DNA from 2 places in the Paenibacillus sp. G2S3 genome. Region 2 is predicted to be linked to the other one. Evidence: riboswitches for the same ligand, from Rfam matches in the RefSeq annotation. Region 2 holds a riboswitch; the other holds the start of a gene.
What was found. A riboswitch is a leader RNA that binds a small molecule or an ion and turns the genes downstream of it on or off. The one in region 2 is predicted to bind cyclic di-GMP.
Positions count from the first base shown of each region.

Region 1: it holds a riboswitch for cyclic di-GMP, as region 2 does, so the genes downstream of both, QNH28_RS28790 (NPCBM/NEW2 domain-containing protein) here and QNH28_RS02400 (choice-of-anchor A family protein) in region 2, are expected to answer to the same signal.

Region 1 is NZ_CP126095.1:6,512,912-6,520,355, forward strand. Features, by position in the region: gene QNH28_RS28790 (NPCBM/NEW2 domain-containing protein) at 1-3,445, opposite strand, end outside; cyclic di-GMP riboswitch class I at 3,703-3,789, opposite strand; gene QNH28_RS28795 (hypothetical protein) at 3,947-4,513, opposite strand; gene QNH28_RS28800 (EAL domain-containing protein) at 4,628-5,611, opposite strand; gene QNH28_RS28805 (Crp/Fnr family transcriptional regulator) at 5,667-6,350, opposite strand; gene QNH28_RS28810 (leucine-rich repeat domain-containing protein) at 6,486-7,337, shown strand; gene QNH28_RS28815 (sensor domain-containing diguanylate cyclase) at 7,354-7,444, opposite strand, start outside.
Region 2 is NZ_CP126095.1:531,716-539,159, forward strand. Features, by position in the region: gene QNH28_RS02370 (MTH1187 family thiamine-binding protein) at 1-105, shown strand, start outside; tRNA gene QNH28_RS02375 (tRNA-Thr) at 200-271, shown strand; gene QNH28_RS02380 (YjcZ family sporulation protein) at 478-609, shown strand; gene QNH28_RS02385 (NAD(P)H-dependent oxidoreductase) at 1,018-1,560, shown strand; gene QNH28_RS02390 (winged helix-turn-helix transcriptional regulator) at 1,622-1,996, opposite strand; gene QNH28_RS02395 (YhjD family protein) at 2,450-2,842, opposite strand; cyclic di-GMP riboswitch class I at 3,333-3,423, shown strand; gene QNH28_RS02400 (choice-of-anchor A family protein) at 3,532-5,979, shown strand; gene QNH28_RS02405 (alpha/beta hydrolase) at 6,152-7,087, shown strand.

The DNA.
Region 1 (7,444 bases), 720 kb from region 2:
GATTATACACGATCTCGGAGTTAGCATGCGTTCCTAAACCCTTAGCGAACTCTTTGGTTACGCCATTTACAAGTAGTTTAATCGGATTGTTAGAGCTTGCCTTATCCTTACGAACAACATTGTAATCCGTTCTTGCCGACTGCCAAGCTATATCACTCAGATATTTACTAGCGCTGTATACAACGATCGTTCTGGTCTGTACCGCTGTATTGCCATCACGATCTGTAACTGACAGTTCTACGTTGTAAGTGCCTGTTTTACTTGAAGTGAACCCGTTCTTTTTTACTTCAACCGCTTCAATCAAATTACCATCTTCCGTATCAACGGCAGTAACATCGGTCAAAACATCAAATTCACTGTTCAATTTCACGAAGGTTGTCTCTTCCGGCACTGTGATGGTCGGCTTGCTTGAAGTATTCGTAAACTTTGCATCCGCCCATACCGTATGGTCTGAAGCATTGCCATCTGTAGCATCTGTGGTAACCAGCTTTACTTCGCGCGCGTCAGTCACTGGTATTTTTACAAATTCATGCTCTGTACCTGCCTGGAAAACATCACTCGAGAATTTCTTCTCTCCATCTATATACACTTCAAAGGTTGCAGAGGATGGTTTTCCTTTCATCGCTTGATCAATTCCGATGTAGCTTTCAAAGAAATCATAACCTTTACCCTCAATATCATAAACAACCTCAGAGTTCGCATGTACACCGATTCCCTTGGTATAGGTCGCAGCTAACCCTTGTCGAACAAGGGTTATGACTCCACCAGAGACGGCTTTGTCTTTCTTTAATTCACCCCAGCCAACAACGACTGACTTGGCATTAAGATCCGAAAGATAAGCATAGTCACTCGTTACCGTAACCTGTGTGGTCTTGGTTTCTGTAACCCCTTCGTTCTTCACTTCATATACCACTTCGTAGTCACCTTTTTGCGTTACATCGACGGTATTCGCTTTCAGGGTGACATTAGCAGTAATATCATTCCCTTGATAGTTAGTCGCTTTTACATAGTTCATCGGATCAAAGGGTTGATTTAGCTTTAACGTAATTTGATCTTCAACAGACAGCGCTGGCTTAAAGGCTTTAACCTGTACTGGCTTCAGTGGGTTCAGCTTCTTATCATAGCCAACAATCTTGTACGTATAATTGATGCTGCTGTCTACACTCTTGTCCACGAACTGATCAGTGCCTGTAAACCCTACTAACTTATCGTCTCTATACACTTCATATCCTAAGAAATCTTTCTTAAGATCCTTATTCATACTGAAGCTTAAGGTGTTTGATTTAGCAGTAGCGTTAGGCGTGATATTAACCTTAATCGCAACATTCTTATCTGCTATTCCTGTTCCCTCATAATGAACCACTGAATTGTTTAAATACCATAGCTTTTTCGGTGCTGGGTATTTAGCTAATTTCTCTTTCGTTTCAGGATTCACAGTGAAGCCATGTCTGGCAAAATAGCTACTTAAGTCTAACCCCAGCACTTCAGAGGAGAACTCCACCAAATACTGCTGCTTGGAATTGTCACCGTTCGGAAGGGAGACCTTCCGCTCGCGGTACATCCTTGTCAATTCTGTCCAGTATCCCGGATGCGCCAACTCCAACTGCCAATAGGCTCCCAGCTGAGCAAATAAGCCCTGCTGATTCATAACCACTTTATTTTCTTGGATCACATATTTATAAATATCACTTTCAAAAGGAATACGAGTATCCATCGAGTCCGCATGGACTGACATCAGCATAGACACCATATTATTGGTTACTTCGCCATATTCTCGTTCACCCATAGCCAAGCGATGCCCAATTTCATGATTCAATCCCCAGCCTGGATAGACTTTGTTAAAATCACCTAACATTGTCCCCACGGTTCCAAGTTGGATCCCTGTATGATCTCCCGCTGCATACATCGCACCATAAGGCTGCATCAATCGAATATTCTCACGAATTAGCTTGGCATCATGAATCACACTACTGCCATCCAAGCCATAGAAGTCAAAGATCGTCTTCATCCAAGTATCATAGCCGGTTACGGTGCCCAGCGGATCATTTCCTTCTGTAATAAACTTGTTATAAGCTTCTGTCGCAGTTCCTGTGAAAATAACATGCTCGCTGACCATTTCCACCACATCGATGAGCTTGCGATCTTGAACATTCGGATGCGCAGCTTTATCTTCATCTAATTTTTGCTTGTAGGTGGTTAGGAAGGCTTTAAATTGTTCAGGATCCATGGTCTTGGTCATCATAGGGATCTTTGTGAACCCTTCGAATCGGATCAGTGGTGCCTTCCCTTGTTCCTCAGCTGTATAGGGATTGACGATATACACTGTACCGCCCTTAGTCACTTCATGTGCATAATAACTATTCGTCGCAAATTCAGGAACGGTTATTGTGTTTTTACCTGGACGCAATTTCACGCTGCTAGCCCAAACGTTCCAAGCCGCCTCTTGTTGGGAAAATACTAAAGAAGGCAATTTATCGCTCGAAGCAGCATCTACATACACATTGATCGTATCTCCAGGCATTGCAACGAGCCCCGTAGGCTGGTTGTTCGTACCGAAACCAATTCTCAGGTTTTCTTGCGCATGCTTTTTCATATCACCACGTTGTTCGGCCTCAATAATGGTGCCTTCGGTTTGAACCTCTCCATTCACTAGCTTCTTAGCCAAATCCAAAGAATCTTTAAGGATGGGATAGAGCGGATGTACTTTTGCCGCTTCTTCTAATTGATTGATCGCTTCGACGCTATTATAAGCAGGAACAACCGCACTCATCGTTCCATCTGTAAACAAGCTTTTCATCTTAGCGGATACGGTATCCTCTTTATAAAAAGAAAATTCAGCCGCACTCGCCCAATCTTGGTTAGCTTTTTTGAAGACAAATTTAAGTCTCTTGAAGGCTGTGGGTGCAAACTGAATCTCTACAACGTCACCTGCTCCGCCTTTATATTCTCCAGAGGATACTAGCGTATAATCTCCTGCATCCGTAGTTGAGCCATAAATATCAAATTCCTGAGCAAACCCCTTCCCCTTTGCACTGGATTGTCTTGCAGCGTATACGATTCTATTTAATTCAGTGGACTCATTGAAAACAAAGACAACCTCATTCGTGAACGTTGAACTGTTCGGTTTGCCCGTTTCCCAATGCGTACTCATATCGCCATCAATAGCCTTAGCTATAGGTGAACCTGAGTAGTTGCCACCGTTATTTGTGATGGACTTAATATTCGCAGGATTCATTCTAAAAACATCATTATAAGCGCTTAGGATAGCCTTGCCGTACAGATCAAACGGAATAACTGACGCATTGCTTAATAGCTCAGCCTTGCTTTGTACTACAGTCTTCACTACACTTACCTTGCTTACATCACTTGCTAAAGCATAACCTGCCTCACTCGAAAAACTGGCTAACATGGCTGCCGATGTAGCGATCGCAATCATTTTTTTCATCTTTTCTACCCCCCAGATGTATTATGAATCTCTTCCAAGCCTAAAATGGGCACAAAAAAAACTACCCCAAAAGAGTAGCTTGATTGCGTATAAAGTCGCCTAAAAATTAAGACTTAATTTTTATTAAACCTTAACAAGCATAAACGCCTTCGGCGTCCTTATAAGGACGATAAGGGTTTAAGCGAGAAATATAAGAGATTAAGTATAGGTGCATAACTTAACCTTTCTTATATTTTAACAAAAAGCGTTACACACTCTTTGGCAGCTGGCTGACAATAGTTATGATAACCTTAGTCCCTATAGCTTTGCGTCCCTACATTTCCATAGGTTTGCCTATGAAGTTTCGAATACATTACAAAGAGTAACATAACGCCACATCTGATCGCATGATTAATTGGTATGAAATCCGAATAGGTAATTGCAATTAATTTTTCTATCGTGATAGATATTATTTATTAACTATCCCAGACTACGAGTGATACTTTTGGACTGGTTAGCCTTTTAATCTCCCGATCCAAACAAACGCCGGAACCAATTCCACACATCGCCCGTGATGGGAATTAACCCGAAGCCATGCTCGCCAACTGCGATTAGACCATATGCCCATTGGCCAATAGCTACTGCTCCCCCAGCAATCCGTCCTATGGCTACCGCCCCAAATGCCGTATCACCTATGGCGACAGCTCCCAACGCTTTTTCGGCTATTGCGATCGCTCCTACAGCCACTCCTGCAATCGCAATTGCTCCCACGGCGAAGCCAAGCCAGCTAAGTGCTATTGCCCCGATGGCTAACCACATCCCCAGTGATATTGCACCCACAGACAGAACACCGACGCTTACCGCACCTATGGATATCAGGCCAACAGCTATATCTCCAATGGCAATTAATCCAACGGCCGTCTTCACTTGTGGTTTGCTTCCGTGACCAAACCCCTGACCAGAGTATCGACCTAAATTGCTACGAATGCTTACGACTGGAAATGAAGGAGACGGCCACTGATAATCAATTTCTCGCCCATCTAACCCTCTCGAATCCGCCCAGCGTGTGATGTATTTATGCCAATTCATATCCATCCCGTCCCCCTTCTCAATTACCTAAATTGTACAGCCCTGGGGTTCACCTGTAATCAGACTCTGACCTGAAATCATCTCATCCTCTAGACGGAGATATACTCATTAGGATCACTGTTTGGGAATAGGGTCAGGCTTTCCAAATAAATATCCCTGAAACAACTGATAACCACTCTGCTTAAGCCATTCAAAATCCTCTCTAAACTCCACACCTTCTGCTAAGGGAACAGATTGGATCTCTAAAGCCTTTTCTAAAAATTGTTTAGCTATTTTCTGTTTGTTCGGATCGCTGGACACACCCTGAACATATTTCATATCCAGCTTCATGTAATGGGGTTTAAGCTCCAATAACATCTCGATCGTGCTGAAGCCTTCGCCAACATCATCTAAAGCGTATTCAAATCCCCGATCCTTGTAATATGTCAAAATCGATTTCAAATGAGCGAGATCATCGACTTTCTCCGTCTCAACAACTTCAAAGACAAAAAGAGAGGGATCGACGCCTAATTGATTGGCCAATTCAACCGTTGATCGTAAGCAAAACTCTGGAGCGTAAATCGACGTTGGGATAAAATTAATAAACGTTTTTTTATTTAAGGGTGCAGCATATTTTACAGCAGTCATTCTACATAACCGATCTAAAGCATATAAACGTCCACGATTTCGTGCCGCCGCAAAAATCTCATTAGGATAGATAAGGGACCCATCTTCTTTTTTAAATCTGGATAGGAGCTCGTATGCAAAAATCTCCTCCCGTACGTTCACAATCGGTTGGAAGTGACAAGTAACTAAGCCCTTAGTTATAACCTCATCAATCCACTCCATATCAAGCACAGTGGATAATTCGGATAGAGGTCTCCATGTTTGGTCATCTATACGGAATTCAATCTGCTCCGACTCCATATGGTCAATACAGAAATCTAGAAAATCCCGCGCTCCAGACTCCTTAATCGTAATCACATTTTCTTCTACCTTATGTATCGTATTACTTCTACTCAAATGATGAATAACCTCAGGTAAAATCCTTAGATTAAGCTCACCATGAGCCTTGATTTCAAAATTCAGCTCTCTTACTACACAATGATTACATGCCACATTCATAACCCCTTTAATAATCGATTCTATGAAAAAGATCCCGGAACTGCTCTTCTCAATCGAAATCCGTATACTCCAGTAAATACGTCGGGTCTAACACGGTGATCTGCTGATGTTGAATATCAATAATCTTTTGCGCTTGCAGATCTTTAAGCACAAGGGTAGCCGTCTCCCTTAACGTTCCGATCATATCCGCGAACTGCTGATGGGTCAATCGAAGATCAATCCTCTGTTTGCCTTGCTCCTCTACTCCAAATCTTTGGTATAGTCTTCTCAGCGTAAATATCGCACGCGCTCTCGCATCATGAAATTTCATTTCATGTAATAACCGATTCGATAAAAATAAACGGTCCATTTGCAGCAGCATCAATTGCTCCTTAATCAATGGGTAATCGGCAAGCATCTGCTCAAAAGGCTCACGTTTAATCTCAAATAATACAGTATCATTCATAGCCACCGCAGACAGCACTCTTATATTGGAGGGATGGATCACTTCCAGATCGCCAAAGAAATCGCCTTTTCCAAAAAGATCTACGGTATGCTCTTTCCCTTTCGTGGTAGCGTACACCCTTATGATCCCCGAATAGATAATGTAGGCATGATCCCCCGGATCTGATTCTGCAAACACCAGGGTCCCCTTGGAATATGCCTTATAAGTGAATAATCTTGAGACCGCCTTGATCTCCTCCGAGGGTAAACCCTGAAAAAAGCGAATGCCAGTCCAAAAAGAAGCTTCCATCTCGTTATTCCTTTCTAAAACACTCCACAGTTTTGTATGCCAACATACTGATAATAAATCATCATCCTGTTATATTCTATCGTAACGTTGTCACATAGGCTTGATGCCAATACGAATTACAAAGGAGATCCATTCATGAAATATAATTTTGACGGAAAAGGACTTATTGAAACGCCAGATGTCGTGTTTGAGAGCAATCCGCTACTAGAACTGAGCATGTACAACAACCATATTAAAGAGATTCCCGATCAGCTCTTCCTTCATGACGAATTAGAGGTACTTAATTATGCGGGCAATGAAATCGAACGGTTATCCGAGAACATCGGTCGCTTAGTTCACCTAAGAATGCTGGATTTAGGCCATAATCGGCTGAAGTTGTTGCCGGAGAGCATTGGCGGATTGCAGGGGTTAGATTCTTTTCTATACCTAAGCAATAATCAGTTCGAACAGCTGCCGGAGCAGCTCTGTAATCTCCAGAAGCTCAAGTATCTGAACGTAACAGATAATCATCTCAAGCAATTGCCTGCCCGTATAGGGGAAATGAGCAGTCTGATTGAATTGCGGCTATATTATAATCAGCTAGAACGTCTACCTGATTCGATTACACAAATAATAGGGTTAAGAGAGATTCATCTTTATGGTAATCAACTGGTCGTATTGCCAGAGCATTTGGGTGCTTTAGAAGAACTGCGGATACTCGACGTGAGTGATAATCGAATCACTGCGCTGCCTTCATCTATCGGTAATTTAAGCAAGTTAAGAAGACTGAACCTTAGAAAAAATAAACTGAATAAACTCCCTGAGGAAATAGGTCAATTAAGCAGCCTTGTTGAGCTTGATTTAAGAGATAATAACCTGCAAGAAATTCCGAATTCCCTTTTACAGCTTGAACGATTAGAGAAACTGGATCTAAGATGGAATCACAGCTTGAAGGGAACAGACATTTTAGAGCAATTAGAGCAAAGAGGATGTATCGTTTATAAATAGCAAAAAAAGCCCCCTGTTAAAGAAGCTTTTCATTCAAATCTATGCTATGCGTGACGCGGTTTCTTCCCTGTTCTTTAGAGGTATAGAGCGCTTGATCAGCTTTTTGC
Region 2 (7,444 bases):
GCAGAGCGTGTCTCTACCTCACTTAAAATAGACGACCGCCGCGATAAGCCCTCCACTAGCCGTGGAAAGCTGGAGTCTGTGGAGTGTAAACTACAGGTGGAATAGTAGTTCGGGAGAGTAGGGGATAGGGAGAAATTGGCTTGCGTTTCTGACTGAAAGTTGTATAATATTTTTTGTTTGACAGAAAAATCAGCCTTAAGCTGGTGTAGCTCAGGGGTAGAGCAACGCACTCGTAATGCGTAGGCCGGGGGTTCAATTCCCTTCACCAGCATATCTAAGAATTGCGCAATGGCACGGTTTCCTGGATTTCGGGACCGTGCCATTTGTCTTGAAATCACCTATCTTCTAACATTCTTCTAACCTTTGCCTGCGGTCGGGGCTCTAAATGGATAGACATCTAATTACCAATTTACCCAAGCGATATAGTAGGGATTGCATAAGCTAAGATGAACTTAAATGCAAAGGAGGAAATTTAAAATGAGCGAAAATGTTGCTGGTTTTGGTGGTGTTGGATATGGTGGTGGTATCGGAGGAGCCTTTACATCTACCGGTGCAATCTTGGTACTGTTTATCCTCCTTGTAATTATTTCTAAGACTATCTTGCTATAAAATGTGAAGGACATTTTGGTTGGAAGCTTGAGGATGTTCTTCCACTGAGTTATATCAGCCTTATTCTGGTGTAGCCCAGGAGTTCAATTCCCTTCATCAGCATATCTAAGAATGGCATAACGGCGCGGTTTTCGGGGATCCCGGAACCGTGCCGTTTGTCTTGAAAACACCTATCTTCTAGCCTTTACTCAAGTAAAATGGAGGAATGACCCAGTCTCTCTTGTGTGATATTTGGGTGTACACCGAAGACGAGATTCGCCCCGAAGACTATACATCAATCATACGTGCAGGCAGGTTGCAGTGCTTACCTTTAGGTAAGTACGTGAACTAAAAGTGCATACTTACGCGATGGCAAGATGGGAGGTATACTCAAGTCCTAAATCTGATTCAAACATGGAGGATACACCATTGAAAACACTTATTGTCGTCACACACCCAAGCATCGAAACATCTGTTGTTAATAAACGCTGGATCGAAGAACTCCGTAAATATCCAGACAAATATACGGTGCACGAGCTGCACAAAGCCTATCCCGATGAAAAAATCAACGTGGAAAAGGAACAACAACTGATTGAAGCGCATGATAAGCTTGTCTTACAATTCCCTGTCTATTGGTTTAGTAGTCCACCTCTGCTTAAAAAGTGGCTGGACGAAGTATTTACTTACGGATGGGCATACGGCTCGAAGAGTGATAAATTAAGAAATCGAAAAATCGCATTGGCTGTCACCGCCGGAGGAAGAGAAAAAGACTTTAGTGAAGAAGGTAAACTCCGCTACGGGCTTGACCGTATTTTATCTCCCTTTGACACGACTTTTTTGTACTGCAACGCTGATTATCGTTTCTTCTATGCCTTCTATGGCACGGAATATGAAACGGTAGGAAGTACGGATTACTTAAAGAAATTGGACATCAGTTCGCAAGGCTATGTTGAATTTATCGAAAATATGTAATTAGAGTTGAAACAAAAAGCAGCATTTTCATTAATGAAAATGCTGCTTTTATCATAAGTCGTTAAATTGTAATCGGTATTGTTATCTCTTGCGCGGCTGGAACGAAGTTTTTCTCTCCCCAAGTGCACATCATATCCAGCACCGGAATAAGCGATTGGCCTTTCTCGGTCAAGGAATACTCAACTTTAGGGGGAATCTGGGGGAATTCCTCGCGCCTGACGAGACAGTCCGCTTCCAGTTCTTTCAACATAACGCTTAACGTCTTAAAAGGTATTGTACCGATACCCCGTTGCAGCTCATTGAACCGCACGATCTTGTTTTCAGAGAGATAGTAGAGAATAGTCATTTTATATTTACCATTAATGATAGACAAGGTGTAGCCGAAGCTAGTGTCCTTCTGTTGAATGCCAGGCAGTATACAGATTTCATCACTCATGGGCTATTACCCTCCTTCAGAAAATATTCAACGAAAAGGCAAACGCCTGCTGCCGCTCCGTACTCAGGTCACGACTTTATTATGTTTTACAACCTGCTATCAAGTCATCCTGCGAACAACGAACTCACTATATCATTTTTAAAAAAAAAGTTCAAAGCACTCGATGGCTAACTATCAATCGGTCGATTTTCTCTGTCAGTGAAGCGGGCTTCTTTGGTTGGAAATCAAAAGTGTAATTCAAGCGGATAGCCTAAGCGACGAATTGAAGTTTTTAATGTAATTTTCATGTGAGCATCATCTTATTTTCAGGTTCGAGGTATATATTGAAGACACCAAACACCCCCCAGTGTTTTGTGGTATAAATCTCTCAGGTCTTGCCAACTCCCATGGTAAGGCCTATTTTTTTTGTTCGCTAATTGAATGGGGGGAGGGGGCGCAGCTTCTTACGCAGCTTTACTTAATCTGATATTGCTCTTCATAGCTCTTAAAAGATGAAATATCCAGTCCCAGATATCTGCGCATATGAATGGCAGCTTGGGCAGCAACGATGTCGTTTAACAGCAGCATTCGTTCATGGTATCCACGGCATATGAATTTGGCTTCGATCCCCGTGTTAAGTCTGTTCTGCTCATATACCTTGATTCTCCGTTTTCTCATCTCCGAACGAACATCTCTTAGATCTGTCGTAGCAACTGCCGCGGCGGTTCCAAGAACCTCCAAATAGGGGGCGGGTGTTCGTAAATGTGTAGATAGAATGGCGGAGTCCCGTTCGAAAGCTGATAAAATCATCGGAAGCAATAAATAAGATTTCACCAGCATGTTGTCCCTGCTTTCAGCTCTATGCATGAATCTCATCACCTCTAATGGGAACGTATATTCGTATTCTACCCCGATATCCCAAAAATAATCAATGGTATTTCTAAACAGCTAATCCAATGTGACAAAATTCACAACTAAATCAAAAAGAATAAAATATATTAAAATTGTAATAATAAAAATTAATGCTTTAGACTTATAAAAAGGAGAATTAAAATGAAAGAGGAAGGAAGTCTCCTCCGTGGAATGGTATTTGGTTTGATTCTAAGTATTCCATTATGGATATCGATATTGGGCTATATAAAGTTACTTTAAAATTGAAGAAAAACCTTTATGTGAAGCGCCTTTAGGCGCTTTTTTTGTGGCTGCTAACATGTGTGATTATCAAAAGGAATTGATTGACAATTGTGGGGATAGAGCGCTAAACTATCATTAGTCCAAAAGTATTAAAAGTCATAGACGATTATTTAATAGGATGCTTAAAATGCTAGTTCTAATTTGCACGGAAATACATATATTATCATGATAATAGCAAACCGCCTGAAAGGGTGGGACGCAAAGTCCAGGAGTCTAAAGTGTCTTAAAGGCGCTATGACCGTCCGACTGCCATGAGAAGGGAATTCCACTTCTTTTTGGCGGTCTTTTTTGTTATTAGGTCCTTAGAGTTTCTGGTAATTATTCTGATTAAATATAAATCATAGATTTAGGAGGTGTGCTTTTTGAAAAGAAGAATGAAACCGCTGCTTGCACTAGTATTAGCTGGGGTATTGACGGTAGGTAGTGGGCTTTCCTCTTTGGGAGCCGGGACTGTTAATGCTAGTTCTACTACACTCGGGATTGCAGGAAACTACAATGTGTTTGTCCTAGGGGATGTTACAACCTTCTCGGATACGGAGGGAAGGTTTGCTGCTGGAGGTAATGTTACTTTAACCAACTACAGCGTTGGTGATAGGCTAAGTGCTGCTGAGGTCTCCTTCACTGACACCCTTGTTGTTGGAGGAAATCTTACTTTCAACAATGGCTCTGTTTACGGGAATATCGTGCATGGTGGAATCTATGCTGGTAATGCAACGCTCCTTAAAGGAGGCAAGAGAACTCAGGGAAGTCCGATTGATTTTGCAGCTGTAGGTCAGTCTTTGAGAGATAAATCAGCTGAACTTGCAGCATTGCCGGCGAATGGAACAACAGTGTACCAATATGGCAGTCTTACCTTGACAGGTGCAGATCCTGTGGTCAATGTTTTTAATGTTCCAGGAGATAACGTTTCTAGTACCTACGGAATTACAATAAATGTTCCTTCAGGATCTACTGCAATTATTAATATTGATGGTTCTAACGTAAAAATGAAAAACTTCGGATTTTTACCTAATAACGTATTGAACAGTAAGAAAATTTTGCTTAACTTTAGCCAAGCCGCGTATCTTGATATGGCAGGCATAGGTGTAATGGGAAGCATACTTGCCCCCTATGCTCATGTTGATTTTATTAATGGTCAGGTTAACGGAACATTCGTGGCGGCTTCGCTCACAGGTACTGGTGGTGGCGAATTTCACCACCATCCATACGATGGCGATGATCCAGGAACGACGCCAACACCAACGCCGACCGTGACACCGACGCCGACCGTGACACCAACGCCGACACCGACCGTGACACCAACACCGACGCCGACCGTGACACCGACGCCAACCGTGACACCAACACCGACATCAACCGTGACACCAACACCGACGCCAACCGTGACACCAACACCGACGCCGAGCGTGACACCAACACCGACGCCGATCGTGACGCCGACGCCATGCGTGACACCGACACCGAAGCCAACACCGACGCCGAAGCCAACACACACACCAAAGCCAACACCGACACCGAAGCCAACGCACACACCGAAACCGACACACACACCAAAACCAACACCAACGCCGATCGTGACACCAACACCAACGCCGATCGTGACACCAACACCAACGCCGATCGTGACACCAACACCAACGCCGATCGTGACACCAACACCAACGCCGATCGTGACACCAACACCAACGCCGATCGTGACACCAACACCAACGCCGATCGTGACACCAACACCAACGCCGATCGTGACACCAACACCAACGCCGGTCGTAACACCAACACCGACGCCGATTGTGACGCCAACACCAACGCCGATCGTGACGCCAACACCAACGCCGATCGTGACACCAACACCAACGCCGATCGTGACACCAACACCAACGCCGGTCGTGACACCAACACCAACGCCGATCGTGACACCAACACCAACGCCGATCGTGACACCAACACCAACGCCGATCGTGACGCCAACACCAACGTCGATCGTGACACCAACACCAACGCCGATCGTGACACCAACACCAACGCCGGTCGTGACACCAACACCAACGCCGGTCGTGACACCAACACCGACGCCGGTCGTAACGCCAACACCAACGCCGGTCGTGACACCAACACCAACGCCGGAAGTGACGCCAACACCGACGCCGATCGTGACACCAACACCAACGCCGATCGTGACGCCAACACCGACGCCGATCGTGACACCGACACCAACGCCGATCGTGACGCCAACACCGACGCCGGTCGTAACGCCAACACCAACGCCGGTCGTGACACCAACACCAACGCCGGAAGTGACGCCAACACCGACACCATCGTCGGAAGCAACACCAACGCCGACACCGTCATCGGAGGTAACGCCAACACCGACACCATCGTCAGAAGCAACACCAACGCCAACACCGTCGTCGGAAGCAACGCCAACACCAACACCAACACCGGAGGCTCCGGTGTTCCCAACACCGACGCCGTCATTCGTAATCGGCACTATCGTTGTTAATGATGATCCTGTGCCGCTAGGTCCTGTAGCATCGTCGACTCCAGCACCAGTGCCAACACCAACACCGTCGAGCAACACAGAGATACTTGTTGATGATGATGAGATTCCATTAGGACCAGTACCGGTAGTAACACCATCGCCGGCACCAGGTGATATCGCTGTAGTGGATGATACAATTCCGCTAGGTAATCCACCTGTGGATGAGCTTCCAAAAACGGGAGAATCTAGTCCAGTCCCTTATTATGTAGCTGGTCTAGGTTTTGCACTTATCGGATTGCTGATGAGAAATAGATTCTCGAGCAAGAAATAATAAACGGTGATTGTAGCGTGAACACAAGCTATGCCGTGAAGAATAGTAAAGCCGCTTTCGGGACATATTCCGATAGCGGTTTTATTTTGTCATGATTGTTATATTTTGGCGCAATCTAAGTAGATGGTATACTGATTTACAACGGATATGAGGAAAGGACGGGGAAGATGAATTGGTATGGTTCTTCATTAGCGCTGTTATCGTCATAGTAGCTCTGATCTATGCGGGCTTTTTCTTTTATGGAATTGCTATTAAACGAGCACCGAAGGAATTCTTGAGTAATAATCGTGATTTGAAGGTTGATCCCCCGGTTGCCGGGGCTTCTTGGGGTGAGGGGAAGGATTGGATCTCCAGTCAGAGCTTTGAGAATGTTGAGATTACATCTGAGGACGGACTACAACTAAGAGGATACTTGCTCCTTTCGGATCGTGCTGAAGGACGTACAGCGATTATAGCCCACGGTTATTCTGGAAAAGGCAAGGATATGGGGGCGTACGCCAAAATCTATTACGAGAGACTGGGCTTTAATATTCTGATTCCCGATGCCAGAGGACATGGGGAAAGCGCTGGGGATTATATTGGTTTTGGTTGGCATGAGCGTAAGGATTATTTACAGTGGATTGAATATATGATTAAAAAGACTGGGCCGAGTGCTCAAGTGGTGCTTCATGGGGTCTCTATGGGTGGTGCTACAGTGCTAATGACCTCAGGAGAAAATCTACCACCGCAAGTCAAAGCGGTTGTCTCGGACTGCGCTTACAGCTCAGTTAAAGCACAATTAGCCTACCAACTACGGCGTATGTATCGCTTGCCAAGCTTCCCTTTTATTCAAAGTGCGAGTCTAATTACTCGTTTGAAAGCAGGGTATGGTTTTAGTGAAGCGTCTGCCTTGAAACAGGTACGAAAGGCGAAGGTGCCGATTCTTTTTATTCATGGCGATGCCGATAACTTTGTACCTTATAGTATGATGAATGAATTGTATGAGGCATGTCAGAGTCCCAAAGAGAAGTTCGTAGTGCCTCAAGCAGGGCATGGGTTAGCTTATGATATGAATAAGACGGGGTATATAAACGTAGTAACAGCTTTTGTGAATCAATATGTAAATTAGAAGTCCTGAACGTAGACAGCGCCCGATATCCGCTAGGTAGCGGTTATCGGGCGCCTATATTTTTCCACACATGGCATGTGTCCTTATGTAAGGTTCGTACAGCCATGCTTTTTCGTTATATTCATCCCCCGCCGTTCGTGAGTAACGGGTGTCTTAATTCCTTGTTATTTCCAGCAGCCGTGTGGCGAGAATAATCCTTCCAATACGACAAAAGCCCTACCTCTCTTTTGCCCTTGCGGCTCCATTGACCGCGCCAGTGTGAATCGGAATGCTATATTTCGAATTTAGTCTCATAAAAAGGAAAGTTTCTGCAAGAAAACATGAAGCCTCTGTGTCCAAAATGCCGAAGTGTAAAAT